DNA from 4 places in the Pseudomonas sp. B21128 genome. Region 4 is predicted to be linked to each of the others. Evidence: predicted binding sites of a transcription regulator. Region 4 holds the regulator's gene; each other region holds the start of a gene.
What was found. Region 4 encodes sigma-54, which starts transcription at its own class of promoters, with help from an activator protein. Its sites were predicted from a motif close to ANTGGCATNNANNTTGCTNT; they were not measured.
Positions count from the first base shown of each region.

Region 1: a site for sigma-54 is predicted at 5,264-5,283, ahead of glnA (glutamate--ammonia ligase). Genes of this name have one in related genera too.
Region 2: a site for sigma-54 is predicted at 5,892-5,911, ahead of AB4P91_RS25155 (flagellar basal body rod protein FlgF). Genes of this name have one in related genera too.
Region 3: a site for sigma-54 is predicted at 4,899-4,918, ahead of AB4P91_RS23690 (CmpA/NrtA family ABC transporter substrate-binding protein). Genes of this name have one in related genera too.

Region 1 is NZ_CP162590.1:840,863-848,897, reverse strand. It holds gene ntrC (nitrogen regulation protein NR(I)) at 1-965, opposite strand, end outside; gene glnL (nitrogen regulation protein NR(II)) at 962-2,047, opposite strand; gene AB4P91_RS03635 (DUF4124 domain-containing protein) at 2,279-2,902, opposite strand; gene AB4P91_RS03630 (DUF4124 domain-containing protein) at 2,899-3,411, opposite strand; gene glnA (glutamate--ammonia ligase) at 3,764-5,170, opposite strand; gene thiI (tRNA uracil 4-sulfurtransferase ThiI) at 5,498-6,952, shown strand; gene typA (translational GTPase TypA) at 7,092-8,035, shown strand, end outside.
Region 2 is NZ_CP162590.1:5,567,326-5,575,360, forward strand. It holds gene flgK (flagellar hook-associated protein FlgK) at 1-1,076, opposite strand, end outside; gene flgJ (flagellar assembly peptidoglycan hydrolase FlgJ) at 1,101-2,390, opposite strand; gene AB4P91_RS25140 (flagellar basal body P-ring protein FlgI) at 2,402-3,490, opposite strand; gene flgH (flagellar basal body L-ring protein FlgH) at 3,518-4,213, opposite strand; gene flgG (flagellar basal-body rod protein FlgG) at 4,266-5,051, opposite strand; gene AB4P91_RS25155 (flagellar basal body rod protein FlgF) at 5,097-5,837, opposite strand; gene AB4P91_RS25160 (sigma-54-dependent transcriptional regulator) at 6,149-7,708, opposite strand.
Region 3 is NZ_CP162590.1:5,256,158-5,264,192, reverse strand. It holds gene AB4P91_RS23705 (protein kinase) at 1-1,035, opposite strand, end outside; gene AB4P91_RS23700 (NarK/NasA family nitrate transporter) at 1,043-2,254, opposite strand; gene AB4P91_RS23695 (ANTAR domain-containing response regulator) at 2,969-3,544, opposite strand; gene AB4P91_RS23690 (CmpA/NrtA family ABC transporter substrate-binding protein) at 3,560-4,771, opposite strand; gene AB4P91_RS23685 (quinone-dependent dihydroorotate dehydrogenase) at 5,007-6,026, shown strand; gene rmf (ribosome modulation factor) at 6,203-6,418, opposite strand; gene rlmKL (bifunctional 23S rRNA (guanine(2069)-N(7))-methyltransferase RlmK/23S rRNA (guanine(2445)-N(2))-methyltransferase RlmL) at 6,950-8,035, shown strand, end outside.
Region 4 is NZ_CP162590.1:189,021-197,055, reverse strand. It holds gene AB4P91_RS00945 (class II fumarate hydratase) at 1-541, shown strand, start outside; gene AB4P91_RS00940 (hypothetical protein) at 569-1,009, shown strand; gene AB4P91_RS00935 (superoxide dismutase) at 1,011-1,622, shown strand; gene AB4P91_RS00930 (ZIP family metal transporter) at 1,653-2,546, shown strand; gene AB4P91_RS00925 (HPr family phosphocarrier protein) at 2,582-2,857, opposite strand; gene rapZ (RNase adapter RapZ) at 2,873-3,730, opposite strand; gene ptsN (PTS IIA-like nitrogen regulatory protein PtsN) at 3,733-4,197, opposite strand; gene hpf (ribosome hibernation-promoting factor, HPF/YfiA family) at 4,209-4,517, opposite strand; gene AB4P91_RS00905 (RNA polymerase factor sigma-54) at 4,591-6,084, opposite strand; gene lptB (LPS export ABC transporter ATP-binding protein) at 6,272-6,997, opposite strand; gene lptA (lipopolysaccharide transport periplasmic protein LptA) at 6,997-7,542, opposite strand; gene lptC (LPS export ABC transporter periplasmic protein LptC) at 7,529-8,035, opposite strand, start outside.

The DNA.
Region 1 (8,035 bases), 650 kb from region 4:
AGCGTCGGGATGTCTTCGCGACGATCCGACAGGCGCGGAATGTGGATGCGGATCACGTTGAGGCGGTGGAACAAGTCCTCACGGAATTTCCCGGCGTGCACCAGGGTTTCCAGATTCTGGTGAGTCGCGGCGATGATCCGCACGTCAACCTTGACCGGCACATGGCCGCCAACGCGATAGAACTCGCCATCGGCCAGCACCCGGAGCAGACGGGTTTGGGTGTCCGCCGGCATGTCGCCGATTTCATCGAGGAACAACGTGCCGCCGTCGGCCTGTTCGAAACGCCCGCGACGCAGGTTGGCCGCGCCGGTGAACGCGCCTTTCTCATGGCCGAACAGCTCGGATTCCATCAGGTCCTTGGGGATCGCCGCCATATTCAGCGCGATGAACGGCGACGCCGCACGCGGGCTGTGACGGTGCAGAGCGTGGGCCACCAATTCTTTACCAGTGCCGGATTCGCCGTTGATCAGCACGGTGATGTTGGAATGACTCAAGCGCCCGATGGCACGAAACACTTCCTGCATCGCCGGCGCTTCGCCGATGATTTCAGGGGTGCGGGTCAGTGCTGGCACGACCTGCAGGCCTTGCTGTTCTTGTGCGTGCTGATTCGCGCGCTTGACCAGCGACACCGCCTCATCAACGTCGAACGGCTTTGGCAGGTACTCGAACGCACCGCCCTGATAGGAGGCGACAGCGCTGTCCAGATCGGAGTGAGCGGTCATGATGATGACCGGCAGCCGTGGGTGCTGCTCACGAATCCGCGCCAATAGGTCCAGACCGCTGGCACCCGGCATGCGGATGTCGGAGATGATCACGTCTGGCTGTTGACGGGCCAGGCGACTCATCACGCCATCGGCGCTGTCGAAGCTTTGGGTGGTCATGCCTTCTTGCTGCAGGGCTTTTTCCAGAACCCAACGGATAGAACGGTCGTCATCGACGATCCACACGGTTTCACTACGGCTCATGTCGATGTGGCTCCTTGTTCCAGTGGCAGAAAGATCGAGAACGTGGTGTGGCCTGGATGGCTGTCACATTCGATCAGGCCCTGGTGCTGGCTGATGATGTTCTGGGTGATGGCCAGGCCCAGCCCGGTACCGTCCGGGCGGCCGCTGACCATGGGAAAGAAAATGGTTTCCTGCAGTTCCGCCGGAATGCCCGGGCCGTTGTCGATGATCTCGATCTTGGTCACCAGACGATGGCGGACGTGGCCGATGGTGAACTGGCGCATGGTCCGGGTTCGCAAGCTGATGCGGCCCAGACGCAGCTCGTTCTGGCTGCTGATCGCCTGCATCGCATTGCGCACGATATTCAGCACAGCCTGAATCATTTGCTCGCGGTCGATCAACACGTCGGGAATGCTTGGGTCGTAATCGCGCACCAAGGTGATGCAGCCCTGGCTTTCGGCTTCGACCAGATGGCAGACGCGCTCGAGCACCTCGTGAACGTTGCACATGGCCAGCGACGGCAACTTGTTCGAACCCAGCATGCGGTCGACCAGATTGCGCAGGCGATCGGCCTCTTCAATGATCACGTTGGTGTAATCGCGCAGGCTTTCTTCCGGCAGCTCGCGGGCCAGCAATTGCGCAGCGCCACGGATGCCGCCGAGCGGGTTCTTGATCTCGTGGGCGAGGCCGCGCACCAGCATCTTGCTGGTTTCCTGCTTCGACAGCTGCGCCTCTTCCTTGGTGATCCGCAGCAGGCGATCACGCGGGTGGACTTCCAGCAGGAGCAAAGTCGCGCCGTTGTTGAGGATAGGCGTCACCGCATAATCCACCGTCAGGGTCTGACCGGTGAGGGCGGTGAGCATGGCTTCGCGCTTGGTGAACGGGTGCGCCTGTTCCACGGCCTGGCGCAACGAATTAAGCGCCTCGGCGGACTCGGTGAACAGCTCACTGATGAACTGCCCATGGCTGCGCTGACCACTGATGGCCAGCAGCATCTCCGCCGCCGGGTTCATGTACTCGAGGCGCAATTCGGCATCGAGCAAGATGGTGGCAGTGGTCAGGTTGTCGAGCAGCAAGCGTGGGATTGCGTCGCTAATAGTCATCAAGGCCTCTTTTGGGGGCGGAGCGTGCGCAAGAAACAAGCGTGTTTAGAGGGAAAATGCAAAAACCAAACCAAGGCTCCGAAAAGAAGCGTTCAACCCCTGAAACGGGCGTTCGACGCTCGTTTGCGTGGCGTTCTGCCAGCTTGAACGGGAAGTTTCGAACCAAAATGGGATGGAATGTGAGTACGGTGCACTGTATTGCACCAATATAGTGCGCAAAGTCGAGTAGCGTTAGAAGACACGCAGGAAGGAATTTTTCGGCTCTTCGGGTTTGTCTTTCAGCGGACACTCGGGACGCACGCCGTAGTCCTCCGTAACGCAGGGCTTGACCTGGCGCTTTTGCGCAAGCGAGATGCGCAGCATGTGGAAGGGCTGGTTGGCGGTGCGCTCGACGGTGCGGCCCTGTGCATCAAGAATTTCTACCGAGAGGCTGTGGCTGCCACGGTCGATATTGCTCAGCGGAAAAACCGGACTGACGCCGGGCTCGCCCGTGGCCTTGCCGTCCAGCAGCAAGCGATAAAAATGGCCCTTTTGCAGGCGAGGCTCGCTGGTGATACTGACGATCAGCTCACCGGCGCTGCTGCGAATGGTCGCGTCGGGCTCGGGCACCAGAACGCGCAGCATGTCGTAATGGAACGGAGGTTGTTCCGGCGATTTTTTCGCGGTGGTCATCGGCGCAGCCGCCGTGGGCGTAGCCGGCATGCGATTACTGGTGGCCAGCGGCACCCGCTTGGCGTTGCCGCGTGGCTGATCGGTGTAGACACGATTGCCCTGCGCATCGATATAAGTGAACACCTCGGCCGAAGCGTGCAGCGCTGTCATGGCCAGCCCGGCGATCAGCCATGCGCGGATCATGGCTTGTGCACCCGTTGCACGGTGAAGACTACTGGCGGGCTCTGCTGGACGATCGTTTCGCCGTCGATCACCTGCACGGCCAGACGATGTTCGCCGCGATCGACATTCACCAGTTGCAGGATCGGCACGTTGCTCGGCTGCCCGTAAGACTCGTCGTCCAAAACCAGTCTTAATTGATGTGGCGGTTGCAGGCGCGGCTTGATCAGCACATTGACGGTGAAGGTGCCGTTGTTGGCGCGCAGGGCTTCTTCAGTGGGTAGGCCGGCCAGTTCCAGCACCTCATAAGCGTTGCGCTCAGGCTGGCGGTTGTCCGTCTCGACCGCTGGCGGCGTGCTCGGCGATTGCGACTCGACACGGTTGAGCGGCGGCAACTCCACCGGCTGCGCGTCGACGCCGTCCGGCGAATGATCGCTGTACACCGTTTGGCCGTTGGCATCGGTGTATTTGTAGATCTGCGCGTGGGCGGGCAGAGCGAACAACAGGAGAAGGTAGAGATAGGTGCGACCCATGAAATCGACCGGATTGGATACGATGGGGTGCAGCATAGGCCAGTCGCGGCGGTTGGCCCAATTTGGTACATATCTGGTAATGCGCTCACCCTAACCCTCTCCCAGAAGGAGAGGGGACCGACAGTGTTGATTTCTTGGAATACATCGACCTGAACGACCACCATGTCCGCAGGCTTGGCCAGCCCGGGCTCAGTAGTGGAGTCGCAGGTCGGCGTAGAACACCCAGTCACTCCGGTCAGTCCCCTCTCCCTCCGGGAGAGGGTTAGGGTGAGGGGTTTTTTTGATCTGCAATAAAAAAGGCCTCCCGAAGGAGGCCTCTTTTTGTCACGCCGCGTAGCGCGGCGCTACCGGATCAGCAGCTGTAGTACAGCTCATATTCCAGTGGGTGTACGAAGGTGCGGACCTTGATTTCTTCTTCGGATTTCAGCGCGATGTAAGCGTCGATGAAGTCGTCGGAGAACACGCCGCCCTTGGTCAGGAACGCACGGCCCTTGTCCAGCTCTTCCAGGGCTTCTTTCAGGCTGCCGCAAACTTGTGGGATCTCTTTCGCCTCTTCAGGCGGCAGGTCGTACAGGTTTTTGTCAGCGGCATCGCCTGGGTGGATCTTGTTCTGGATACCGTCCAGGCCGGCCATCAGCAGTGCTGCGAAAGCCAGGTACGGGTTGGCAGCCGGGTCCGGGAAACGTGCTTCGATACGACGGCCTTTAGGGCTGTTGACGTATGGAATACGGATCGAGGCGGAACGGTTGCGGGCCGAGTAGGCCAGCATTACCGGCGCTTCGAAGCCTGGCACCAGACGCTTGTAGGAGTTGGTGGCCGGGTTGGTGAAGCCGTTCAGTGCCTTACCGTGCTTGATGATACCGCCGATGAAGTACAGAGCGGTTTCGGACAGGCCGGCATAGCCTTCGCCCGCGAAGGTGTTCTTGCCATCTTTGGAGATGGACATGTGTACGTGCATACCCGAACCGTTGTCGCCGTACAGCGGCTTCGGCATGAAGGTAGCGGTGCGGCCGTAAGCGTCGGCAACGTTGTGTACAACGTATTTCAGAGTCTGAACTTCGTCAGCTTTCTTCACCAGGGTGTTGAACTTGACACCGATTTCGTTCTGACCGGCAGTCGCCACTTCGTGGTGGTGAACTTCAACGGTCTGGCCCATTTCTTCCAGTGCGTTGCACATGGCAGTACGGATTTCGTGGTCGTGGTCGAACGGCGGAACCGGGAAGTAGCCACCCTTGATACCAGGACGGTGACCCTTGTTGCCGCCTTCGATGTCCTGGTCGGACATCCAGGAACCTTGTTCGGAGTAGATCTTGAACATCGAGCCGGAGATGTCCGACTTGAATTTCACTTCGTCGAAAATGAAGAATTCTGGCTCTGGGCCGGCGAAGACGGTGTCACCGATACCGGTGGTCTTCAGGTATTCCTCGGCGCGGTGAGCAATGGCGCGCGGGTCGCGATCGTAGCCTTGCATGGTCGACGGTTCGATGATGTCGCACACCAGGATCAGGGTGGCGTCTTCGGTGAACGGGTCGAGAACGGCAGTTTCGTCGTCCGGCAGCAAAATCATGTCGGAGGCTTCGATGCCTTTCCAGCCAGCGATGGAGGAACCGTCGAACATCTTGCCGACTTCGAAGAAATCGTCTTCCAGCGCATCGCGAGCCGGCATGGTCACGTGGTGCTGAGTGCCTTTGGTGTCCGTGAAGCGCAGATCAATCCACTTGACGTCATGATCTTTGATGAGTTGAACCGACTTCGACATAGTGTCCTCCGGGTGAATTAGGGCGGGTAGTGGATGCCCTTAATAGTGGTGATGCCGGCGCGAATACTCTGCCAAGGCAACCTGCCTCACAAGGGAGCAAATTGCATGCCAGTGCCCCAGCATGGGTTTTATGCCCCATATTCACGCTTATTAAGGTGCAAAACCTCTTAATGCAGAAATTAACGCCCTCTAATGTAGCGCCTCAATCTGAAAATGACCCGTTTTGGTGCATGCAAAACCTTCTGCACATTAACTGGTTAAACCTTGAGCAATTTCCGCTATAATCCGCGCCCCCCTTTTTCGGCTGGCCCTGCGCGCGCTGTTTTCATGAAACTAATCGTAAAAGTCTTCCCCGAGATCACCATCAAGAGTCGACCTGTCCGGACGAAATTCATCCGCCAGTTGGCCAAAAACATCCGCGCCGTGCTCCGCGATCTGGACCCGGCTGTGGTGGTGAACGGTGTGTGGGACAACCTCGAACTGGAAACCCGTGTTACCGACGCCAAAGCCCTTAAAGAAATGGGCGAGCGCCTGACGTGCATGCCGGGCATCGCACACTTTTTGCAGATCGACGAGTACCCGCTGGGCGACTTCGACGACATCACCGAGAAGTGCAAACAGCACTACGGCGATGCGCTGGCGGGGAAGGTTTTCTCGGTGCGCTGCAAGCGTGCAGGCAAGCACGTGTTCAGCTCGATGGACGTCGAAAAATACGTCGGCAGCAAGCTGCGCCGTGAGTGCGGCGCCGCTGGAATCGACCTGAAAAAGCCGGAAATCGAAGTCCGCATGGAAATTCGCGACAAACGGTTGTTTGTCATCCATAGCCAGCACAACGGCATCGGCGGTTACCCGCTCGGCGCTTTGGAGCAGACGCTGGTATTGATGTCTGGCGGCTTTGACTCCACCGTTGCGGCCTACCAGATCATGCGCCGCGGCCTGATGGCGCACTTCTGCTTCTTCAATCTGGGCGGTCGTGCCCACGAATTGGGCGTGATGGAAGTCGCGCACTTCATCTGGAAGAAGTACGGCAGCTCGCAACGCGTGCTATTTGTCAGTGTGCCGTTCGAAGAAGTGTTGGGCGAAATTCTCGGCAAAGTCGATAACAGTCATATGGGCGTCGTATTGAAGCGTATGATGTTGCGCGCGTCCTCTGTCATCGCCGACCGCCTGAGCATCGATGCACTGGTCACCGGCGAAGCGATCTCCCAGGTCTCGAGCCAGACGCTGCCGAACCTGTCGGTGATCGACTGCGTGACTGACAAGCTGGTGCTGCGCCCGCTGATCGTCGCGCACAAACAGGACATCATCGACACGGCCAACGAAATCGGCACTGCCGATTTTGCCCGGCACATGCCGGAGTACTGCGGGGTCATCTCGGTCAATCCGAAGACCGCCGCCAAGCGTGGCCGCGTTGAACACGAAGAGAAAGAATTCGACATGGCGGTGCTCGAGCGTGCGCTCGCCAACGCCAAACTGGTCGCCATTGATCGAGTCATCGATGAATTGGGCCAGGACTTGCAGATTGAAGAAGTCGGCGAAGCGCTGGCCGGTCAGATCGTCATCGACATCCGTCACCCGGATGCCGCTGAAGACGAACCGCTGGAGCTTGCCGGCATAGAGGTACAGACGATGCCGTTCTATGCAGTGAACGCACGTTTCAAGGAACTGGACCCTACTCGCCAGTACCTGCTGTATTGCGACAAAGGCGTGATGAGTCGCCTGCATGCCCACCATTTGCTCAGTGAGGGGCATGCCAATGTGCGCGTTTATCGACCGAGCTAAGTGCCCGGGGCTGTTTGCCTGTGGCCTGCGTCACCGGCCCCCCGACACCGCCGTCAAGCTGTAACGGCCATGCCGGACACTACTGCTAATCGCTGCCAAGACTTGTCAGCAAACCGAATCCTCTGATCGAGATACACAAGTGATCGAAAATCTACGCAACATCGCCATTATTGCCCACGTTGACCATGGTAAAACCACCCTGGTAGACAAACTCCTGCGTCAATCCGGCACTCTGGAGCGCAACGAGCTCAACGACGAGCGCGTGATGGACTCCAACGACCAGGAAAAAGAGCGCGGTATTACCATTCTGGCGAAAAACACCGCCATCAACTGGAACGGCTACCACATCAACATCGTGGACACCCCGGGCCACGCCGACTTCGGCGGCGAAGTTGAACGTGTAATGTCGATGGTTGACTCCGTTCTGCTGCTGGTTGACGCTCAAGACGGTCCTATGCCGCAAACCCGTTTCGTGACCAAGAAGGCTTTCGAAGCCGGCCTGCGTCCGATTGTGGTCATCAACAAGGTTGACCGTCCAGGCGCGCGTCCGGACTGGGTTCTGGACCAGATCTTCGACCTGTTCGACAACCTCGGTGCTACCGAAGAACAACTGGACTTCCAGGTTGTTTACGCCTCGGCCCTGAACGGCATTGCCGGTCTGGATCACACCGACATGGCTGAAGACATGACCCCGCTGTACCAAGCGGTAGTCGACCACGTTCCAGCGCCAAAAGTTGACCGTGAAGGTCCGTTCCAGATGCAAATCTCGGCACTGGACTACAACAGCTTCCTGGGTGTTATCGGCGTTGGCCGTATCGCTCGTGGTAGCGTCAAGCCGAACACTCCGGTTGTGGCTATCGGTGCCGACGGCAAGAAGCGTAACGGTCGTATCCTGAAGCTGATGGGTCACCACGGTCTGCACCGTATCGACGTTGAAGAAGCTTTCGCAGGCGATATCGTTTGCGTCAGCGGTATGGACTCGCTGTTCATCTCCGACACCCTGTGCCACCCGGACACTGTCGAGGCGATGAAGCCTCTGACCGTCGACGAGCCAACCGTTTCGATGACCTTCCAGGTAAACGA
Region 2 (8,035 bases), 640 kb from region 4:
GTCAGCTTGCCGGTGTCCTTGATGGTGACATCAAGGTTGCCCGAGCCTGCGCTGTTGCCCGACTGCGCAATGCTGCGCTGGCTGATCAGCGCGGCACTGTTGATATTGTTGAAAATCGCCGCGCCGAAGTCACCGTTCTTGTCGATGCCCTGGGCTTGCTGGCTGTTGATCTGATCGGCGATGACCAGCGCTACACGCCCCAACTCGTTGAGCGACGGGTCGAGCACTTCTTTGCGATAAGTCAGCAAACCGCCGATTTCGCCACCGCTGATCACCGAAGTGATGTCGATGGTGCTCGACCCACGATCCATCTGGATGCCCATGCGTGTCGGGTCATCCTTGCTCGGCACGGTGCTGAGGGAGTTGGTGGTGTTGCCGATGACCAGCGGCTGGCCGCTGCCGACATACACATCGAAACTGGTGCCACGCTCGACGACTTGCGCGCCGGTCAGTTCGGACAACTGACGCACGGCTTCATTACGGCTGTCGAGCAAATCGTTCGGCGCACCGCCGCTGGTAGAGATCTCACCGATCTTCTGGTTGAGCGCGGCGATCGAATTGGCCAGCTTGTTCACCTGGGCGGTCATGTCGCTCAGGCTGCCGTTGATCGTGGTGTTCTGGTCGCTCAACTGCTTGGCGATGGAGTTGAAGCGACCGGTCAGCGCCTGTGCGCCGGTCAGCACCGATTGACGGGAAGTGTCATCGGTGGCCGAAGTCGATACGCCCTGCATCGTGGTGAAGAATTTCTGCAACACACCGGTCAGGCCGGTGTTGACGTCGGACAGCGTGCCGTCCAGCGGTTTGGCTTGCGCCAGAAACGACGCCGATTCGCTGTTGAGCGAAGTCGCGGTGTGCAACTGGGTTTCCAGGTACGAGTTGTAGACCCGGCGCACGTCGGCCAGGGTGGTGCCTGTGCCGATGAAAACGCTGCCGTACTGCTGCGAGGATTTGGTGCCCTGCACGGTTTGCTGGCGCGAATAACCGGCGGTGTCGACGTTGGCAATGTTGTTGCCTGTCGTAGCCAAAGAGGACTGGCTAGCCGACAGCCCCGACATCCCGATATTGAGCAAACTCATGGTTCAGACCTTATACCTTGTGCCTTATAAAGGCGTGGTGGAAACGCCCGCCGCAGCGTAGTTTTCAAAACTGTTCATCTGCTTGGCTATCTGCGAAATCTTGCTCGCGTAGTTCGGGTCGGTTGCGTAACCGGCCTTCTGCAACTCGCGTACAAACTGTTCTGGGTTATCGGCCGACTTCAGCACTTCTTGATAGCGATTATTGGACTGCAGCAAAGTCACCAGATCGTGGAAGCTGTCCTTGTACGAGGCATAGGAACGGAACTGGGCCGTCTCCTTGACCATCGCGCCATTGCGGAACTCGCTGGTGATTGCCCGGGCCGAATCGCCCTGCCAGTTGCTGCTCGCCTTGATACCGAACAGGTTGTGGCTGCTGCTGCCATCCTGCGCGCGCATGACCGATTTGCCCCAACCGGTTTCCAGCGCGGCTTGCGCCACCAGGTAACGCGGATCGACGCCGATACGGTCGGCGGCTTCCTTGGCCATCGGCAGCATGGTGTTGACGAATTCGTCGGCAGAGCTGAAGGCTTTCTTCGCCGGTGCCAGCGGAATCTGCGCCACCGCACGGCCGTAAACCTGCATCTGGCCGCCCGAGGCTTTCTCGGCCTCGGCACGCGCCAGCCAGTCGCCGTTGTACAGCGGGCCTGTGCCAGTGATGGCAGCAGTCGTGGCGCGTTGCGGCAATTGAGTTGCCGCCGCAGGCGTTGCCGACGGCACCAGCCCTGCGAGCAAACGATCAGCCAGTTTCGGCGGCAAGGCCAGACGGCGCTGGTTGATCAGCGCCATGTCATTGCTGTGCGCGAGCTGGGTGTTCGGCGCATGCACCGCACGCGAGGCCCACAGCGGGCGCTCGCCATTGAGGCGCGACAAAGGGCCAGTGCCGACGGTGCCGGCCGCAATCGGTGTGGCGACATTCGCGGCAGCGGCTTTCGCGGCTTCCTGCTTGGCGGCGGAGGCGGCTTCAGCCTCGCCCGGCGCCATTGGCTTGTTCTTCGACATCTGGCGCATCAGCACGTCGGCCAGGCCAATGCCACCGCCTTCGCGGGACATGGAAACGGCCAGTTGCTGGTCGTACATTTCCTGATACTGCTTGGCCGCCGGCGTGTTCAGCGGATTGTCTTCGCCCAACGCATTAGTGGCAGAGCGCATCGACTTGAGCATTTCACCGAGGAACAGCGATTCGAATTCCTGCGCAACTTTGCGCATGTTCGCATCGCTGTCCTTGTCGCCGACCTTGAGCTGATTCAGACGATTGAGATCGGAGTAGGAACCCGAATCGCTGCTGCCGACCAGACCGCTTTTGCGCATATCCATAGTGGCCGTCCTCAGATCACGATCAGATCGGCTTGCAACGCACCGGCCTGTTTCAGTGCTTCAAGAATCGCCATCAGGTCGCCCGGTGCCGCGCCAACCTGGTTCACCGCACGAACGATCTCGTCGAGGGTGGTGCCCGGGCCGAATTTGAACATCGGTTTGGCTTCCTGTTCGGCATTCACTCGCGAACGCGGCACAACAGCGGTCTGGCCGTTGGACAACGGACCTGGCTGGCTGACGATCGGGTCTTCGGTGATGGTCACGGTCAGGCTGCCGTGAGTCACGGCGGCCGGCGAAACCTTCACGTTCTGGCCGATGACGATGGTGCCGGTGCGCGAATTGATGATGACTTTGGCGACGGCCTGACCCGGATCGACTTCGAGGTTTTCCAGGATCGACAGATAGTCGACACGCTGGCTCGGATCGAGCGGCGCGGTCACGCGAATCGAACCGCCGTCGATGGCTTGTGCGACGCCAGGGCCGAGCATGTCGTTGATCTTGTCGACGATGCGTTTGGCGGTGGTGAAGTCGGAACGGTTGAGGTTCAGCGTCAGGCTGTTGCCCTGGTTGAAACCGCTCGGCACCGAACGCTCAACCGACGCACCGCCAGGGATGCGACCGGCCGACGGAACGTTGACGGTAATCTTCGAACCGTCACGACCTTCAGCGTCGAAACCACCGACAACAAGGTTGCCCTGAGCAATGGCGTAGACGTTGCCGTCGATACCCTTGAGCGGGGTCAGCAGCAGTGTGCCGCCGCGCAGGCTCTTGGAGTTACCGATCGACGAAACGGTGATGTCGACCTGCTGACCCGGCTTGGCGAACGCCGGCAGATCGGCACTGATCGACACCGCCGCGACGTTCTTCAACTGCACGTTGCCCGATCCCGGCGGCACCTTGATGCCGAACTGCGAGAGCATGTTGTTGAAGGTCTGCAGGGTGAACGGCGTCTGCGTCGTCTGGTCACCGGTGCCATTAAGCCCGACCACCAGGCCATAGCCGATCAACTGGTTGGAACGCACGCCGGAAATGCTGGCGATGTCTTTCAACCGTTCGGCGTGTGCAGTGAAGGCCACCGGCAACAACAGAGCGGCCAGCATTAGGCTTTTCAGATTCAACGTAGCCACCTAGAAAGGGAACAGCGGGCTGAGGAAGAAGCGGTCGAACCAGCCTGGCTGACTCGTGTCGGCAAACGCGCCGGTACCCGAATAGGTGATGCGAGCATCGGCGACACGAGTCGACGACACGGTGTTGTCGGTGGCGATGTCATCGGCGCGGACCATGCCGGCGATGCGCACCAGCTCGTCGCCGGTGTTCAGCGTCAGCCACTTCTCGCCGCGCACGGCGATGATGCCGTTAGGCAACACGTCGGCGACGGTTACGGTGATCGAACCGGTCAGGCTGTTGCTCTGTCCCGACTTGGCGTCACCCTTGGTCGAGCGGTCGGCGCTGTAGCCGGCGTTCAGGCTCAGGTCGCCGCCACCAATCGGGTTGTTGGTGGTCAGGCTGGAACCGAACAACGAGGTCAGACCGATCGAGTTGTCGCTGTTCTTGTCCATCTGCGAGTTGGCGTTCTTGCTCGCCTGGGTGCGCTCGTTCAGGGTGATGGTGATGATGTCACCGACCCGGAACGCCTTGCGGTCGCTGTACAGGTTCTGCTCAAAACCGGCCTGATAGATCGAGCCATTGTTGGCAGCCGCCGGCAACGGCGTGCGCGGCAACACCGGAGCGTAGTAAGGGTCATTGGGCTTGGGCGTCGGGGCGACGCAGCCCGCGAGCGAGACGACCCCACTCAATGCCAGAACAGATACAAAGCGATTCATGACCCTACCTCACGGTGTTGCAGGCGACCTCATGGCCGCCTCATAGACTTGATTACAGATTCTGCGTTACGAACGAGAGCATCTGGTCGGCGGTGGAGATCACCTTGGAGTTCATCTCGTAAGCGCGCTGAGTGGTGATCATGTTGACCATCTCTTCAACGGTGCTGACGTTGGACGTTTCCAGGGTGTTCTGCAGCGTGGTGCCGAAACCGGCCAGGCCCGGAGTACCAACCTGCGGCGCGCCGGAAGCGGCGGTTTCCAGGAACAGGTTGTTGCCCACGGCTTGCAGACCGGCCGGGTTGATGAAGTCAGCGGTCTGCAGGTTGCCGATCACTTGCGAGGCGGGATTGCCGGGCAGCGTGACGGAAACGGTGCCGTCATTGCCGACGGTGAAGGTTTGCGCGTCGTTCGGAATAACGATCGCCGGCTCCAGAGCGAAACCGCTGGCGTTGACGATCTGGCCATTGGAGTCGAGGTGGAACGTGCCGTCACGGGTGTAGGACGTGGTGCCGTCCGGCTGCAGGATCTGGAAGAAACCGCGACCGTTGATGGCCATGTCCAGCGGCTGCTCGGTGGTTTGCAGGCTGCCGGCGGTGAAGTTTTTCTGGGTGCCGACGATGCGCACACCAGTACCCACTTGCAGACCCGTCGGCAGTTCGCTGTCCTGAGTCGACTGGGCGCCTGGCTGGCGTTTGATCTGATACAGCAAGTCCTGGAACTCGGCGCGATCACGTTTGAAACCCGTGGTCGAGACGTTCGCCAGGTTGTTGGAAATGGTGGTCAGGTTGGTGTCCTGAGCGGACAGACCCGTTTTGGCAACCCATAGAGCCGGAAGCATTCGATTCTCCTCGTGCGCCTGTTTTACGGCGCGACGTTCTGATAATTAGCTGATCTGCAAGACCCGAGCCATGGCCTGGTCGTCGTCTTTGGCGGTGTTCATCATTTTGATGTGCAACTCGAACTGCTTGGCCAGGGCCAGCACCGAGGTCATCTCTTCGACGGCATTGACGTTGCTCGACTCAAGGAAACCCGACACCAGTTTGACGTTGGCATCAGCCTGCGCAGGCTGGCCGTCCTTGGTGTAGATCGAGCCGTCGAGGCCTTTATTCATGTTCTTGATGTCCGGGTTGACCAGTTTGATCCGGTCGACTTCGGCCATCACACGCGGGCCTTCGCCCATCGCACGAATACTGATGGTGCCGTCTTCACCGACTTCGATCTGCTGCTCGGGCGGCACGGCGATCGGACCGCCATTGCCCATCACCGGCATGCCGTTGCCGGCGCGCAAGACACCGAGGGCATCGACGTTGAGGCTGCCGGTGCGCACGTAGCTTTCGCCGCCGCTCGGGTTCTGCACGGCGATCCAGCCGTTGCCGGTCACGGCGACGTCCAGGTCACGCCCGGTCTGCACCAGCGAGCCCGGAGTGAAATCGGTGGCGGGCCGCTCGCTCATGGCAAACGCACGCGCCGGAAAGCTGTCACCGAACACTGGCATCGAACGCGCCTGCTCCAGGTCGCGCTGAAAACCGTTGGTGGAAATGTTCGCCAGGTTGTTGGCATGAGCCCTTTGCGCCAGCGCGTTTTGGCTCGCGCCGGTCATTGCTACATAAAGGTACTTGTCCACGCTCTTTCCTCTGCATGCCGGACGTTTGCCGCCCACTGCTGTACTGCTGAGCCATAAGCAATTTGCAGACCAACTTTTTTCTGGCAGCGCGAAGCCCGGCAAACAAAGGACTTGAGGGGGGTTGCGGGGAAAGGGGAAATGTACCGAAGTCGAAAAACCGGCGGTGTTGTGCCGGTAGGTGGCAAAGGCTGACGCCGAAGTTGTCAGTACTGCCGCTTTCGCGAGCAAGCTCGCTCCCACAGGGGAATGCATTGCAACGGTGGGAGCGAGCCTGTTTGCGAAGAGGCCATTAAAGCCAATGCAATTTTTGACTATGACTCAGACTTGCCAACCTCATACTCACGCAGTTTGTTGGCAATCGTGGTGTGCGAAACACCCAGTCGCTTGCCCAACTGCCGACTGCTCGGGTGCTCCGAATACAATCGCTCCAACACGGCTTTCTCGAAGCGCCCGACGATCTCGTCCAGCCCGCCCTCCAGCGAAAAATCGCCAAGCGGCTGACGCACGCCGTAATCCGGCAGGCGAATATGCTCGGCTTTCACCGTGCCGCCGTCACACAGCGAAACGGCCTGGAACAGCACGTTTTCCAACTGCCGCACGTTGCCCGGCCAGTGGTAATGGCTGAGCCGATCCATCGCCGCCGGCGCCAGTTTCGGCAGCGAACAGCCAATCTGCCGACTGGCCTGATCGAGGAAGTGCTCCACCAGCGGCGTCAAACCGTCGAGGCATTCGCGCAGCGGTGGAATGTGCAGCGAGAGCACGTTCAAGCGGTGATACAGATCCTGGCGAAACTCGCCCCGCGCGCACAATTCGGACAGGTCCACCTGCGTCGCGCAAATCACCCGTACATCCAGATAAACCTCTTCATCACTGCCAACGCGACGGAAGCAGCCGTCCTGCAGAAAGCGCAGCAGTTTGACCTGGAGGCGCGGACTCATTTCACCCACGCCATCGAGAAACAGCGTCCCCCCCGCCGTCAATTCCAGCAGACCAAGCTTGCCTTCGGCCCGCGCACCTTCGAACGCACCGGGGCCATAACCGAACAGTTCGGTCTCGGCCATCGACTCCGGCAGACCCGCGCAGTTGAGCGCCATCAGCGGCGACTGCCCGCGCGGACTGGCGAGGTGACAGGCGCGCGCCAGCAACTCCTTGCCCGTGCCGGTTTCGCCTTCTATCAATAGAGGTGCATCGAGTGGCGCCATTCGCCGTGCTTCACGCACCACTGCGGCCATGACTTTGGAGCTTTGGAAAATGCTGTCGAACCCGCGCAGCTCCTGCTTGCGCACGTTGTAGATGCGCTCGCCAACGCGGTCGGCGCGGTGCAGGGTCAACACCGCACCGGCCATCGCTTCGCTGTCGTCGTGTTCCGATTGCAGCGGGGCGATATCGGCCAGAAACACGTCGCCCTTGACCTTGACCCGCATGCCGTTGATTCGCGATTTATTTGCTCGCACCAGTTCCGGCAAATCGAAATCTTCGGCATAGCGCGACAGTGGAATCCCCGGCACTTCATCGACCCGCACGCCAAGCAACTGCGCCGCCGCGCGGTTGGCGGCGACAATCGAGCCGCCCATGTCGATCGACAGGACCGGAAACTCCAGCGCACCGAGCAATGCGTTCAACTCCATGTGCCGTCGCTCGCTCGGCATCAGCCCTACCCGCTTGACGCCGAACACCCCGGCAATCGCTTCGAATTTCGGCCGCAGTGCCTGGAACTGGATATTGATCAGGTTCGGGCAATGCAGATAGATCGCGTTGCCATGCTCACCGCCGACCTCGCCGCGCGCGACGTTGATCCCGTACGCCACCAGCAAATTGAGGATGTCGCGCAGGATGCCGATGCGGTTCTGGCAGTGGACTTTGATACGCATATAAATCGCCCGACTAGGATGGGTTGAATGCATCTCTGTGGGAGCGAGCTTGCTCGCGAAAGCGATTTGTCTGACTCATCAATACTGAACGGGCCGACGCATTCGCGAGCAAGTTCGCTCCCACAGCGTAATGCAGCGCGCCTTGGTGTCATTTTTCTGCTTAGGCGCACAGATAGTTGTCAAGATTATGTGACAGCCATTAGCCTTTTCAAACCCGAAATTGACCGCAAACACGATGCAGACCCAGGTTCGTAACGAATACTTTACAATTTACGCGGAATTTTCCTACGCATTCATCGTTCAACCTACTGCACACCGCCACACTCT
Region 3 (8,035 bases), 950 kb from region 4:
CGCCAGGGTCGTCCCCGAATATTCCCGCATCACGTAGTACAAATGCTGACGCTGAAGGCACGCATGGACTTCAGGAAAATGCCGACCGGCCACGCGTTTCAGAAACCATTCCTCCGAAAGAAGCGCTTGCCCGGTCTGTGGATCATCTGCCAGTCGTGCGGGCAGGGTTTTCAGCAACCATGGCTGACCTTGGTCGTCGTGCACGCGATAGAGCAGTGATTGCTGACTCTGGCTGACAATTTCTTGCACCTGCCAGCCTTCGAAAGACTGACCGGATTTCAGCGGCGGGGGCAGCGGCCACTGCTGAAGATGCATCAGCGCATCGCCGATGTTCGCTTCACCGACGGCATCTACCCGCACCAGCAAGGCGCTGGCGTTGTCTTGACTGCCGGCCAGATGCGCGGCGTGCACCAGCGTGTTTGCCGCGCTTTGCAGATCCGGCTGGTCGCGCAGGATCGTTGCAATGGCGGTATCGCCCAACGTCGACCACACGCCGTCGCTGAGCAGCACGAAACACTCGCCCGCGCGCAATTCGCCGTCGAGAAAATCCAGCACCAGATGCTGATCAAGCCCTAACGCACGTTTGAGCACATGCTGCATGCCCGGCTGCTCCCAGACATGATCGTTGGATATCCGCTGCAAGCTGTCGGCATGCCAACGATAGACCCGACAATCGCCTACGTGGGCCAGGGTAAAGCGCCTACCGCGAATGACCAAAGCGCTGACAGTGGTGAGCAACGGTTGCCCACCGCCGTTGGCCTGCAACCAGCGATTTTGCGCCAGCAGCAGGCGATCCAGTGCCTGGGCCACGCTCCAGGTTTCGGGGGTGGCGTAGTAGTCGAGGGCCAGCGCCTGCAAGGTCGAGCGCGCAGCCAGTCCGCCATCGGCGCACTGGCTGACACCGTCAGCGATGGCGAACAGGTAACCCTTGCTAGCCGCCAGCGCCGGGGCGGGCGTGACCAGACGCAGGGCGTCCTGATTCTCCGCGCGCGGGCCGGTGGCGCTGGCTTCGGCGAAACTCAGTTGCAGGGCCATTCAGGTCTCAGACTCGAGCCGCAGTCACGGCCGCCGAACCCCAGGTGGTTCTCCAGCGCCGCTTGACGCCGTGCAGGCCAAACCACGCCAGCACGCCAAGGCTGGCGAACAGCCACAAGGCCAGTTGATAGCTGCCGGTGCTCTGTTTGATCGCGCCCATGCCTGCCGCCAGCGCAAAACCGCCGATACCGCCAGCCATGCCGATCAGCCCGGTCATCACGCCGATCTCAAGACGAAAGCGCTGCGGCACCAGTTGGAAAACTGCTCCGTTGCCTGCCCCCAAACCGAGCATGGTGCAGACGAAAAGTGCCAGCGCCGCGTAGGAACTCGGCAGATTGAAGCCGACCGCTGCGATGCAGATAGCCGCCACGGTGTACATCGCCAACAAGGTGCGAATGCCGCCGAAGCGATCCGCCAGTGCGCCTCCCAATGGCCGCATCAGGCTGCCACCGAATACGCACGCAGCGGTGTAGTAACCGGCGGTGACCGGGCTCAAGCCGTACTGATCGTTGAAGTAACCGGGCAGGGCGCTGGCCAGGCCGATGAAGCCGCCGAAGGTGACGCTGTAGAAAAACATGAACCACCAACTGTCGCGGTCACCCAGGGCTTTGAAGTAGTCGGCCATGGACTTGGCTTTCGGGCGTTGCGGGGCGTTTTTTGCCATCCAGGCGAACAGCACCAGCGTGAGGATCAATGGGATCACTGCGAAGCCGAAGACGTTGCTCCAGCCGAAGGATGCGGCCAGTATCGGCGCGAGCAGTGCAGCGAACACGGTGCCGGAGTTGCCCGCGCCGGCAATGCCCATGGCTTTGCCTTGATGCTCAGGCGGGTACCACTGCGACGCCAGCGGCAGCGCTACGGCGAACGAAGCGCCGGCCATGCCGAGGAACAGACCGAGGATCAACGCCTGTTCGTAACTGTGAATACCGAGTTTCCAGGCACCGAACAGCGCGCAGATGACGATGACCTGGCCGATCAGCCCGGCGGTTTTCGGTGACAGCCGATCCGCCAGCATGCCCATCGCGAAGCGCAGCACGGCGCCGGCAAGGATTGGCGTGGCGACCACGAGCCCGCGCTGTTGCGTGGTCAGGTGCAGGTCGGCCGCGATCTGCACCGCCAGCGGGCCGAGCAGGTACCAGACCATGAAACTCAGGTCGAAGTAGAGGAAGGCCGCGAACAGGGTCGGGGTATGGCCGGATTTCCAGAAGCTTTTATTCATCGCGCACCTCAGCTGTAAAGAGTCTCGAGAAGGAGTCATGAGTCAGCAAAGTGGGGCGCCACCACGGCCGCACCACCGGCCCCGGGCTGTGGGGCCAAAAACGCAAAAACGCCGCTACCTGATTCGCCGGGTGGGGCGAGCGGGTCAGCGACGTCTTTGTCGTAGGTGGGGCAACCGCCGTTGGTTACCTGTGTGGAATGTGTAGCGAGATTTGTGCCAACAGCCGAAAAAATCAAAAGCCCCTCACCCTAACCCTCTCCCGGAGGGAGAGGGGACTGATTGGGGGATGCTCGCGAAGTACACCGAGCTGTGATTTTCCGCTGTGAATCCATAATCGACTCGGTCTTTCACGTCGATGTTTAGCGTCAGGCATCTCGGTCAGTCCCTCTCCCAGAGGGAGAGGGGACTAATTGGGGGATGCTCGCGAAGTACACCGACCTGTGATTTTCCGCTGTGAATCCATAATCGACTCGGTCTTTCAGGTCGATGTTTAGCGTCAGGCAGCTCGGTCAGTCCCTCTCGCGGAGGGAGAGGGGACTGATTGGGGGTTGCCCGCGAAGTACACCGACCTGTGATTTTCCGCTGTGAATCCATAATCGACTCGGTCTTTCAGGTCGATGTTTAGCGTCAGGCATCTCGGTCAGTCCCCTCTCCCTCTGGGAGAGGGCTAGGGTGAGGGGCTTTTGATGTTCAATCGCGCAGGCTCCACAAACTTCAGCCGAGCAATTCACTCATCGCAATAATCTGCTCCGCCACCTGAATCAGCTTCTGCTGGCGGCTCATGGCCTGGCGCCGCATCAGGGTGTAGGCCTCTTCCTCATTGCAGTCCTTCATTTTCATCAACAGCCCCTTGGCCAGTTCGATGCGTTTGCGCTCCGCCAGTTGCTGATCGCGGGCGTGCAACTGCGCACGCAACGCCTGATCACTCTCGAACCGCGCCATGGCCACATCGAGAATCGGCTGCAAACGTTGTGCGTGAATGCCTTCAACGATGTAGGCACTGACCCCGGACTTTATCGCCTGACGCATCACGCCGGGGTCATGCTCGTCGGTAAACATCACGATGGGGCGTGGCTGGTCGCGGCTGACCAGCACCACTTGCTCCATGACATCGCGGCTCGGTGACTCGGTATCGATCAGGATGACGTCCGGGCGCACGGTTTCGACGCGTGCGGGCAGGTCGATGGTCAGGCCAGACTCGTCAATCACCTCAAAACCGGCCTCGGTCAGCGCCGCTTTCAGGCGTCCGACTTTTTTCGCTGTGTCGTTGATCAGCAGAATGCGCAGCATGTTGGCGGTCTCCTGTCAGCGGCGGGCGAGAAGGGGAGCATCGTCGCTCAGGGCGTGCAGCTTGAAACTGCGCGCGTAACCGGCCGGATCACTGCCATCCCAGATTTTGCCGTCGAGCAACTGACTGCTGCGCATGTCCGTGCCCCGTGCGGCAACGCCCACAGCGGTCGCTGCGTCGCGATAGAGGTCCAATTGCTGAACCTGACGCGCCACGGCGAGGTAATCCGGGTCTTCGCGCAGCAAGCCCCAGCGGCGGAACTGGGTCATGAACCACATGCCGTCGGAGAGATACGGCAGATTGACTTCGCCGTTGCCGTGAAAGCGCAAGGCGTGGGGATCCTGCCAGCGATGGCCGAGGCCGTCGGCGTACTCACCGAGAAAGCGGGGTTCGATGCACGAAATCGGCGTATCGAGATATTCCGGGGCGCTCAGCAGTTGTGCGGTGCTGCGGCGATTCTCCTGGCTTTCTTCGATAAATCGGCTGGCTTCGAGGATCGCCATCACCAGCGCGCGCGCGGTGTTCGGGTATTGCTCGACGAAGGCGCGGGTGCAGCCGAGGACTTTTTCCGGATGATCGGGCCAGATGGTCTGGCTGGTGGCCAGCGTAAAGCCGAGATCCTGCTGCACCGCGCTGGCGGCCCACGGTTCGCCGACGCAAAAGCCGTCGATTCGTCCCGCTTGCAGGTGCGCAACCATTTGCGGCGGCGGCACGACCACGCTGTCGACATCCTGTAACGGATGAATGCCTTGGCTCGCCAGCCAGTAATAAAGCCACATCGCGTGCGTGCCGGTCGGGAAGGTCTGGGCGAAGGTCAATTTTGCGCGGGATTGGTGCACGTGGCGATCCAGCGCTTCAGGACTGCTCACGCCGAGGCTTTGCAGGCCGTGGGAGAGGTTGAGGCTCTGACCGTTTTGGTTGAGGCCCATCAACACGGCCATGTCGGTGGATACGATGCCGCCGATGCCCAAATGCACGGCGTAGATCAAACCGTACAGGCTGTGGGCGGCATCGAGTTCGCCGCTGACCAGTTTGTCGCGCAGGTTGGCCCATGAAGTCTGACGCTTGAGGTTCAGGGTCAGGCCATAAGGCTGAGCGAAACCCTGAGTGGCGGCCACCACCACCGAGGCGCAATCGCTCAGGGCCATGAAACCAAGGTTGATCGCAGTCTTTTCCGGAGCATCGCTGCCGTTGACCCAGGCCAGCGGCCCGATGGAGGGTTCATTCATCGCATGCACCTGCAAAAGCCGCCTTCAAAAAAAACGCCGCCACCGGTTTTGCGCAGGCAAAACCCCATGACGACGCCATTGTCCTTGCCCGTACGCCGCCATTGGCGTGCGGGCTGATGGCAAGCAGGGTGCAAGGCATATGCCAGTCGCGTCGATTTGCGCGTGCGCCTCGCGCGGGGGGGCGATGCCCGGCTATAATCGCCGCCTCTTTTCGCCGCCCGAGTCATCGCCGCCCATGTACACCCTGGCCCGTCAGCTGTTGTTCAAACTTTCCCCGGAAACCTCCCACGATCTGTCGCTGGATCTGATCGGCGCGGGTGGACGTTTGGGCCTCAACGGTCTGCTGTGCAAGGCGCCAGCGAAGTTGCCGGTGACGGTCATGGGCCTGGAGTACCCCAATCCGGTGGGTCTGGCGGCGGGGCTGGACAAGAACGGCGCGGCCATCGACGGCTTCGCGCAGTTGGGTTTCGGTTTTGTCGAAATCGGCACCGTGACCCCGCGTCCGCAGCCCGGCAACCCGAAACCACGGATTTTCCGCCTGCCGGACGCCGAGGCGATCATCAATCGCATGGGCTTCAACAATCTGGGTGTGGATAACTTGCTGACGCGGGTAGCAGCGGCCAAATACAAGGGCGTGCTGGGCATCAACATCGGCAAGAATTTCGATACCCCGGTTGAACGCGCGGTTGACGATTACCTGATCTGCCTGGAGAAGGTCTACGCCCACGCCAGTTACATCACCGTCAACGTCAGCTCGCCGAACACCCCGGGCCTGCGCAGCTTGCAGTTCGGCGATTCGCTCAAGCAGTTGCTGGCGGACCTGGCCACGCGCCGCGCCGAACTGGCCCTGCGTCATGGCAAGCATGTGCCGCTGGCGATCAAGATTGCCCCGGACATGACCGACGAAGAAACCGCGCAGGTCGCGCAAGCGCTGATCGAAACCGGGATGGACGCGGTCATCGCCACCAACACCACGCTGAGCCGGGTTGGTGTTGAAGGCATGGTGCATGGTGACGAGGCGGGCGGCCTGTCCGGTGCGCCGGTGCGTGACAAGAGCACCCACACCGTGAAAGTGCTGGCGGCTGAGCTGGGTGGACGTTTGCCGATCATCGCAGCGGGCGGCATCACTGAAGGCAAGCATGCTGCTGAGAAGATCACTGCGGGTGCCAGTCTGGTGCAGATTTACTCGGGCTTCATTTATAAGGGCCCGGCGCTGATTCGTGAATCGGTGGATGCGATCGCGGCATTGCGCTGATCAAACCGACACACCAGTGATTTCGCTCCCACAGGTTTCGTCTCGGCACAAGAAACTGCAGGCATAAAAAAGGGCTCCTCGAAGGAGCCCTTGGGCCGTAGCCCGCCGTCCGGGAGGGACGTGCGTGTTTAATGCGTTGCAAATTCAGATTGTCGTGTCGGAATAAATGCCCTGTGTCAGCCGACGGCGTGAAGTTCGTTGAGTCTGTGGATTCCCGCAGTGCCGGTCATACCGTCCCAGTTGTCGCCGCGTCCTTCTCGCCAGCCGTTGATCCAGGCTTGACGTACCGACGGTAGAGTAAATGGGCAAAGCTCACGGGATTTACCACCAACGCCATATTGATATCCGCGCAAAAATGCTCTTTCCAACGGATCACGCTTAAGTCTTCTCATAGGGTGTTTCCCTCACTTGTTGACTGTATGTGTCGCGTTGACCTCAACCGAGGTCTGGCAGAAAAACTCTGCCGGGGGCGGCTCGCTGCCGGCGTGGCGAGCCAAGGTGTTGACGCCGTTGCGACGTCAACCTGTGCTCAGTTCTAACCAATGAGTCACACCGATGGAATGACCGATTTGTCATAAGAACGTAACGAATAGGATGCTATGGCAATAAGTAACTGCGTATTTGTTCAATGTTTATTGAGCAAACCCCGGTATGATCGGCACCGCGCTGCATGATGGGCTTAATCCTTTAGTGAGAATGACCCACGATTGCACTGGGGTACTATTCGACGAAGGGTTGCTTTGAGTCATTTTGTTGCTTCAACTTTTTTCTCTGTCCTTGCATCTAAGCTCTTTTAACCCGAGCAGCAGGGATGGGACGGCACACCTTCGTGCCACGCGGGCGTTCTTTTAGAAAAGCGCCTGATTGAAAACCGGATCGGCAATGCGTTGCCGGTTCACATAGCCAAAGGCTCTGGAAATACCATGTCCGACCAATTCGAACTCTTCCTCACGTGCCCCAAAGGTCTTGAAGGCCTGCTCATCGAGGAAGCCGTCGGGCTTGGCCTTGAAGAAGCCCGCGAGCACACCTCCGCCGTGCGTGGCATGGCGACCATGGAAACCGCCTATCGTCTGTGCCTCTGGTCGCGCCTGGCCAACCGTGTGTTGCTGGTGCTCAAGCGCTTCCCGATGAAGGACGCTGAAGACCTGTACCACGGCGTGCTCGACGTCGAGTGGCAGGACCACATGCTCAGCGATGGCACCCTGGCTGTTGAATTCAGCGGCCACGGCTCGGGCATCGACAACACCCACTTCGGCGCCTTGAAGGTCAAGGACGCCATCGTCGACAAACTGCGTACCCCGCAGGGCGACCGTCCGTCGATCGACAAGCTCAACCCGGACCTGCGCATTCACCTGCGCCTGGATCGCGGCGAAGCGATTCTCTCCCTCGACCTCTCCGGCCATAGCCTGCACCAGCGCGGCTACCGCTTGCAGCAAGGTGCAGCGCCGCTGAAGGAAAACCTCGCGGCAGCCATCCTGATCCGTTCCGGCTGGCCGCGCATTGCTGCCGATGGCGGCGCGCTGGCTGACCCGATGTGCGGTGTCGGTACGTTCCTGGTCGAAGCGGGGATGATCGCCGCCGACATGGCGCCGAACCTGCGTCGTGAGCAGTGGGGCTTCACCGCATGGCTGGGCCACGTGCCGGCGCTGTGGAAAAAGCTCCACGAAGAGGCGACCGAACGTGCGGCCGCCGGTCTGGCCAAGCCGCCGTTGTGGATTCGTGGTTACGAAGCTGACCCGCGCTTGATCCAGCCGGGCCGCAACAACGTTGAACGTGCCGGCCTGAGTGAGTGGATCAAGATCTACCAGGGCGAAGTGGCGACGTTCGAGCCGCGCCCGGATCAGAACCAGAAAGGTCTGGTGATCTGCAACCCACCGTACGGCGAGCGTCTGGGCGACGAAGCCAGCCTGCTGTATCTCTACCAGAACCTCGGCGAGCGTCTGCGTCAGGCCTGCCTGAACTGGGAAGCCGCGGTGTTCACCGGTGCGCCGGATCTGGGCAAGCGCATG
Region 4 (8,035 bases):
TGTGTCGCTGATGAAAATCGCCAACGACCTGCGCTGGATGAACTCCGGTCCCTTGGCCGGTCTCGGCGAAATCGAGCTCGAAGCCCTGCAACCGGGGTCGTCGATCATGCCGGGCAAGGTCAACCCGGTGATCCCGGAAGCGACCGCCATGGTCGCCGCCCAAGTGATCGGCAACGACTCGGTGATCACCATCGCCGGCCAGTCGGGCAATTTCGAGCTGAACGTGATGCTGCCAATCATTGCCCAGAACCTGTTGAGCAGCATCGAGTTGCTGGCCAACTCCAGTCGCCTGTTGGGCGACAAAGCCATCGCCAGCTTCAAGGTCAACGAGTCGCGGCTCAAGGAGGCGCTGTCGCGCAACCCGATTCTGGTCACCGCACTCAACCCGATCATCGGTTACCAGAAAGCTGCCGAAATCGCCAAGCAGGCCTACAAGCAGGGTCGCCCGGTGATCGACGTCGCGCTGGAGCACACCGACCTGTCGCGCATTCAGCTGGAAGAGTTGCTCAACCCCGAGAAACTCACCGCTGGCGGCGTGTAATCCCCGCAACCGCTTTGGAGGCTCACCATGGAGCACTGGAAACGCACGATCGAACGGGCCAATCGCTGCTTCATGTTGGGCGAGCTGATCGATGCCCGTGAAGCTTATCTGCAGGCGCTGGCCCTGGCGCAAGTGCTGTTCGAACGCTGGGCCGATGCCGACGAAGCGGTAGCGGCCTGCGTCATCTCCCACCACAACCTGGCGGATCTGCACCTGCGCCTGAATCAACCGGAGGAGAGCGCCGAATACCTTTGCGCAATCCATCAACGGCTGTTGCAGACGATGCAGGACGAACGTCAGCGCCTCGCGCTGCGTGAAGCGGCGCTGCGCCAGAGCAGCAAAACTTACGTCGAGCTGCTGAATTTCATCAGCGACCACGGCGAATACCCGCGTACCCAGCGTCTGTTGCACCCGGATACCGGCAATGCGCGCCGCGCACCAGCCCACCATCACCATGGAGTCCATTGAAATGGCTTTTACCTTGCCTGCCTTGCCTTATGCCTACGATGCCCTGGAGCCGCACATCGATGCGCAGACCATGGAAATCCACTACACCAAGCATCACCAGACGTACATCAACAACCTCAACGCTGCGGTGGAGGGCACTGAATATGCCGGATGGCCGGTGGAAAAACTGGTGGCCAGCGTTCAACAGTTGCCGGAAAAACTTCGCGCGGCGGTGATCAATCAGGGCGGCGGCCATGCCAACCACTCGCTGTTCTGGGAAGTCATGGTACCCAACGGCGGCGGCAAACCGGACGGGGCGCTGGCCAAGGCCATCGATGAACAGCTGGGAGGCCTCGACAGTTTCAAAGAGGCATTCACCAAAGCTGCGCTGACCCGGTTCGGCAGTGGCTGGGCCTGGCTGAGCGTGACCCCGGAGAAAAAACTGGTCGTGGAAAGCAGCGGTAATCAGGACAGTCCGTTGATGAACGGCAACACGCCGATTCTCGGCCTCGACGTTTGGGAACACGCCTACTACCTGCGCTACCAGAACCGTCGGCCGGAATACATCAATGCGTTCTACAACGTGATCAATTGGCCTGAAGTGGCTGCGCGCTACCAGGCTGCACTGGTTTAAGTCTCCTAAAAAAACAATTCAAGGCTGACTATGGGCACTGAGACACTGGCGGTCGGAAGCGGGCGTATGTTTCGTTACGCCGTGGGATCGCTGTTGCTGCTGGCAGGCATAACCTTACTGGCAGCTCACGGACTGGAATGGCTGAATCTGGAACCGAGGCTGTCGCGGGCGTTGCAGGGTGGCGCCATCTGCGCGCTCGGCACCGCGCTCGGAGCGGTGCCGGTGTTGGTGATTCGGCGCATGCCTTTGGCGCTCAGCGATACGTTACTGGGTTTCGGTGCCGGGGTGATGCTGGCGGCGACGGCGTTTTCGCTAATTGTCCCGGGCATTGCTGCCGCAGAGAGCCTGGGTCTGACACCGTGGGCGGCAAGTGGCCTGATCTGCTTCGGCATCATGCTCGGTGCGTTCGGCCTGTATCTGGTGGATCGCAAGGTGTCCGGTGCGTCACCGGAAATGCTCGTCGGTAGCGTCGAGCATCCGGTGATTCCACCGCGGATCTGGCTGTTCGTGTTCGCCATCATTGCCCATAACATCCCTGAGGGAATGGCCGTCGGGGTATCGGCCGGCGGCGGCATGCCGGACGCGGACAGTCTGGCCATGGGCATTGCCTTGCAGGACGTACCGGAAGGACTGGTGATTGCGTTGGTATTGGCTGGGGCGGGGATGTCACGGGTCAAGGCGTTCCTGATCGGCGCGGCGTCAGGGCTGGTCGAACCGGTGTTTGCGCTGTTGTGTGCGTGGCTGGTCAGTCTGGCGCAGGTGCTGTTGCCGTTAGGCCTGGCGCTGGCGGCCGGGGCGATGTTGCTGGTGGTGACCCACGAAGTGATTCCGGAGTCGCGACGCAATGGTCATGACAAGCTGGCCAGTCTTGGTTTGCTCATCGGGTTCTGTTTGATGATGGTGATGGATACCGCATTGGGCTGAATGATGGCGAGGGAGCAAGCTCCCTCGACGCAGGATCAACCACCTTCATCGAAGTAGTTGTTGATCAACGCCACCAGCGCATCCAGCGCTTCCTGTTCCTGATGGCCTTCGGTACTCAGATAGATTTTGGTGCCTTTTCCGGCCGCCAGCATCATCATTGCCATGATGCTTTTGCCATCAACCGTTGTCTCTGGTGTGCGGCCTACTCTGATCGTGCAGTCGGGATACTGACCGGCAACCCCGACAAACTTCGCCGACGCTCGGGCATGCAAACCCAGTTTGTTGATGATTTCGATTTCCAGAGCAGGCATCGCGGTGTGAATCCTTTAGGTGAGGTCGCGGTGGCGAACCTGGACGTTCTTCAAAGTTTTCTGCAGGGCCTGACCCAGGCGTTCGGTCAGGTAGACGGAGCGGTGATGCCCGCCGGTGCAGCCAATGGCAACAGTAACGTAGGCGCGATTGCTCGCGGCGAAGCGCGGTAGCCATTTGTGCAGGTAGCTGAAAATGTCCTGGAACATTTCCTCAACCTCGGGCTGCGCTGCCAGGTATTCGGCCACCGGCTCATCGAGCCCCGACTGTGCACGCAGCTCTGGCTTCCAGTACGGATTGGGCAGGCAGCGCACGTCAAAGACCAGATCCGCATCCACCGGCATGCCGCGTTTGAAGCCAAATGACTCAACCAGAAATGCCGTGCCCGGCTCAGGCTGACTCAGCAGACGCAGCTTGATGGTGTCGCGCAACTGGTAAAGGTTCAGATTGGTGGTATTGATCTTCAGATCGGCCAGATCGGCGATAGGCCCCAGCAGGGCGGTTTCATCCTGGATCGCCTCGGCCAGCGAACGATTGGCGTTGCTCAGCGGGTGGCGCCGACGGGTTTCCGAAAAACGCTTGAGCAGGGTTTCTTCGTCGGCATCCAGATACAGCACATCGCACTGGATATGTCGGCTGCGCACTTCTTCAAGCAGTTCGGGAAAACGCGAGAGATGGCTTGGCAGGTTGCGTGCATCAATCGACACCGCGACCAGCGGTTGCGCCAGTTCAGTGTGAATCAGCGCGCGCTCAGCCAGTTCCGGCAGCAAGCCTGCCGGCAGATTGTCGATGCAATAGTAACCGTTGTCCTCAAGGACATTCAGCGCGGTACTTTTACCTGAGCCGGAACGGCCACTGACGATGATCAGGCGCATGATTACTGCCCGCTCTGCTCGTCCACAACAACCTGGTACAGGGCTTCATTGCTTGAAGCGCTGCGCAATTTATCGCGCACATCTTTGCGATCCAGCATGCTGGCGATCTGGCGGAGCAACTCCAGGTGCGCGTCGGTGGCAGCTTCGGGGACCAGCAGTACAAACAGCAGGTCAACCGGCGCACCGTCGATGGCGTCGAAATCGATAGGGGCTTCAAGGTGCATCAGCGCGCTGATCGGCGACTGGCAACCCTTGAGGCGACAGTGAGGAATGGCGATGCCGTTGCCAAAACCGGTAGAACCGAGTTTTTCACGGGCAATCAGAGCCTCGAAGACGTCTTGCATCTCCAGATCCGGCACTTCACGGGCGATCAGGTTGGCAATCTGTTCGAGGGCTTTCTTTTTACTGCCGCCCGGCACGTTCACGAGGGAACGGCCGGGGGTCAGGATACTTTCAAGTCGGATCATGGGGTAGGGGGTTATCGACCGGTCGCGCCCTGGAGCAGGCTCTGGGTCTTTTCCTTATGCTTTTTGAGTTGTTTGTCCAGCTTGTCGGTCAAGGCGTCGATCGCGGCATACATATCGGTATGTTCTGCGTTGGCGACCACTTCACTGCCGGGGATATGCAAGGTGGCTTCGATTTTCTGCTTCAGCTTTTCGACGCACATCGTGACTTGCACGTTGGTGATCTTGTCGAAATGTCGCTCTAATCGTTGAAGTTTCTCATTGATGTAGTCGCGCAGAGGTTCGGTCACTTCCAGTTGGTGTCCACTGATGTTGACTTGCATACAGCTTCTCCTTCGTTGCCAGTGCATAAAGCGGCAGGCCGAAAAGCCTGCCACTGGAACGCTGTAACGTGGCTTACATCAACCGCTTGCGTTCGCTCGAAGGCGCGATCCCGAGGGATTCGCGGTACTTGGCGACGGTGCGGCGAGCCACCTGAATGCCTTGTGCCTCCAGTAAACCAGCGATCTTGCTGTCACTCAACGGCTTTTTCTGATTTTCCGCGGCAACCAGTTTTTTGATGATCGCGCGGATCGCCGTGGACGAGCATTCGCCGCCCTCGGAGGTGCTGACGTGGCTCGAGAAAAAGTATTTCAGTTCATAAATACCGCGCGGGGTATGCATGAATTTTTGCGTGGTCACCCGGGAAATGGTCGACTCGTGCATGCCGACAGCCTCGGCGATGTCATGCAGCACCAGCGGCTTCATGGCTTCGTCGCCGTATTCAAGAAAGCCGCGCTGATGCTCGACGATCTGGGTGGCCACTTTCATCAGGGTTTCGTTGCGGCTTTGCAGGCTCTTGATGAACCAGCGGGCTTCCTGCAACTGATTGCGCATGAAGGTATTGTCGGCACTGGTATCGGCGCGACGCACAAAGCCTGCGTACTGGGCGTTGACTCGCAGACGAGGTACCGACTCCTGATTCAGCTCGACCAGCCAGCGTTCATTGTCCTTGCGCACAATGACGTCCGGAACGACGTATTCGGCTTCCGTCGATTCGATCTGCGAGCCCGGCCGTGGATTGAGGCTCTGCACCAGCTCGATGACCTGGCGCAACTCATCTTCCTTGAGCTTCATGCGGCGCATCAACTGGCTGTAGTCGCGGCTGCCGAGCAAGTCGATGTAGTCGCTGACCAGACGTTTCGCTTCAGCCAGCCAGGGCGTCTTGGCCGATAGCTGGCGCAATTGCAGCAGCAGGCATTCGCCGAGATTGCGGGCGCCGATGCCGGCAGGCTCGAATTGCTGGATGCGGTGCAGAACGGCTTCGATCTCGTCCAGTTCGATGTCCAGTTCCGGATCGAACGCTTCGAGAATCTCTTCGAGGGTTTCGTCCAGGTAGCCCTGATTGTTGATGCAATCGATCAGGGTCACGGCGATCAGTCGATCGGTGTCGGACATCGGTGCCAGATTCAGTTGCCACAGCAGGTGGCTTTGCAGGCTTTCGCCCACTGAAGTGCGCGTGGTGAAGTCCCACTCGTCATCATCGCTGCTCGGCAGGCTGCTGGCGCTGGTCTGGTAGACGTCTTCCCAGGCGGTGTCGACCGGGAGCTCGTTGGGGATGCGCTCGCTCCAGTCGCCTTCCTCGAGGTTATCCACCGTCGGGGCGGTTTCCTGATAGGAGGGTTCCTGGATATCGGTGTTGGGCTTCTGTTCGGCGTTGTCAGCCAAGGGATCGGTGTTGTCGAAGTCTTCGCCTTCTTCCTGGCGTTCGAGCATCGGATTGGATTCCAGAGCCTCCTGAATTTCCTGTTGCAGGTCCAGGGTCGACAATTGGAGCAGACGGATAGCCTGTTGCAGCTGCGGTGTCATCGTCAGCTGCTGGCCCATTCTCAAGACTAGCGATGGTTTCATGGCAGGGGCTTAACACCTTATTCGCCGGCGCGATGCGCCATCCACTACAGGGCGCCGAAGCGCCAAACTTAAGCAAATTATATGCCTGAAACTGAAGTGTTTGCCTAGAGCGCTGTAACAATTAAAGCGTATTAAATTCTGCTTGAATCGATACAGCGCCCGGGCGGCTCACCGGGCACCTTTGCGCTTACAGGCGGAACTCGTGGCCCAGATACACTTCCTTGACCAGATCATTGGCCAGAATGGTAGCGGAGTCACCTTCGGCGATCAGTTGACCGTCGTTGACGATGTATGCGGTTTCGCAGATATCCAGCGTCTCACGCACGTTGTGGTCGGTGATCAGAACACCGATGCCCTTGGCTTTGAGGTGGTGGATGATTTGCTTGATGTCGCCGACCGAAATCGGATCGACACCGGCGAACGGTTCGTCGAGCAGGATGAATTTCGGCGCAGTCGCCAGCGCGCGAGCGATTTCCACCCGGCGGCGTTCACCACCGGACAGGCTCATGCCGAGGTTGTCGCGGATGTGGCTGATGTGGAACTCCTGCAGCAGGCTTTCCAGCTCCTTGCGACGACCGGCCTTGTCGAGTTCCTGGCGGGTCTCGAGGATGGCCATGATGTTGTCGGCGACCGACAGTTTGCGGAAGATCGACGCTTCTTGCGGCAGATAGCCGATACCGGCCTTTGCACGACCGTGCATTGGCTGGTGGCTGACGTCCAGATCATCGATCAGCACACGGCCCTGATCAGCCTGAACCAGCCCGACGATCATGTAGAAGCAGGTGGTCTTGCCGGCACCATTGGGACCGAGCAGGCCAACGATCTGACCGCTGTCGATCGACAGGCTGACGTCCCGCACGACCTGGCGGCTTTTATAGGCCTTGGCCAGGTGCTGAGCTTTCAGAGTTGCCATTACTGGTTTTTCTCTTCGGATTTCTTCTTCGGCTGGATCACCATGTCGATGCGCGGACGCGCTTCGGTGACTTTGCTGCCGGTAGCGCGACCGGCGCTGGCCAGTTTCTTCACGGTGTCATAGACGATTTTCTCGCCCTGGGTGGTGTTGCTGTCCTTATCGACAACCTTGGCCTTGTCGATCAGTACGACGCGATTTTGCGCGGCGTGATACTGAATCGTCACGCCCCAGCCCTGAACGGGCTTGGTATCGCCGGCAGTCTGCAGTTGTTCGAAGTAGGCGAGGTTGCCGACCGACGTCACAACGTCGATATCACCGGTCGAGGTGCGGGTGATGGTCACGGTGTTGCCTTTGACGATCATCGAGCCCTGAGTGATGATCACGTCACCTTTATAGGTGGCTACGCCGTTCTTGTCGTCCAGCTGGGCATCGTCGGCCTGAATGCGGATTGGCTGCTCTTGATCGTTCGGCAGAGCCCAGGCGCTCACGCTTCCCAGTGCTGCGCCCAGACTGAGCAAAATAGGGAGGGTTTTAACGAGCCTCATACTGTCCTCTTACGTTCGATTGCAGGTGTATCCTGCTTTCCTTCAGGTACGCTTTCATTCCTACGCCAGTCGATACACCGCCAGCGCCCTCGATTCTAACGGGTTGCTCGGTCTGCGCATATTCCCGCTGCGGGAACACTGTCATGCGAGTGGAAGTGATCAGCGTGTCGCGGTTCTTTTCGTCGGTACGCTTGATGCGTACCGAATCGATCAATTCGACTTCAGTGCCGCCCGAATTCACTTCGCCACGTTCACTGGTCACGTGCCACGGGAAATCCGTTCCGCGGTACATGTTCAGGTCAGGCTTGGTAACCAGCGTGACATCGGTCGCCTTGACGTGTTCGGCCTTGTCGGACGTCATTTCATACTGCACTTTGCCATCCGGCAGGTATTGCACGGTATGCGTGTTGGTCGCATACCAGTCGATAGGGGTTTCCACGGACGTGGTCGGAGGCTTGTCGAGGAAGCGTTCCGGGCTGATGTTCCAGTAGCC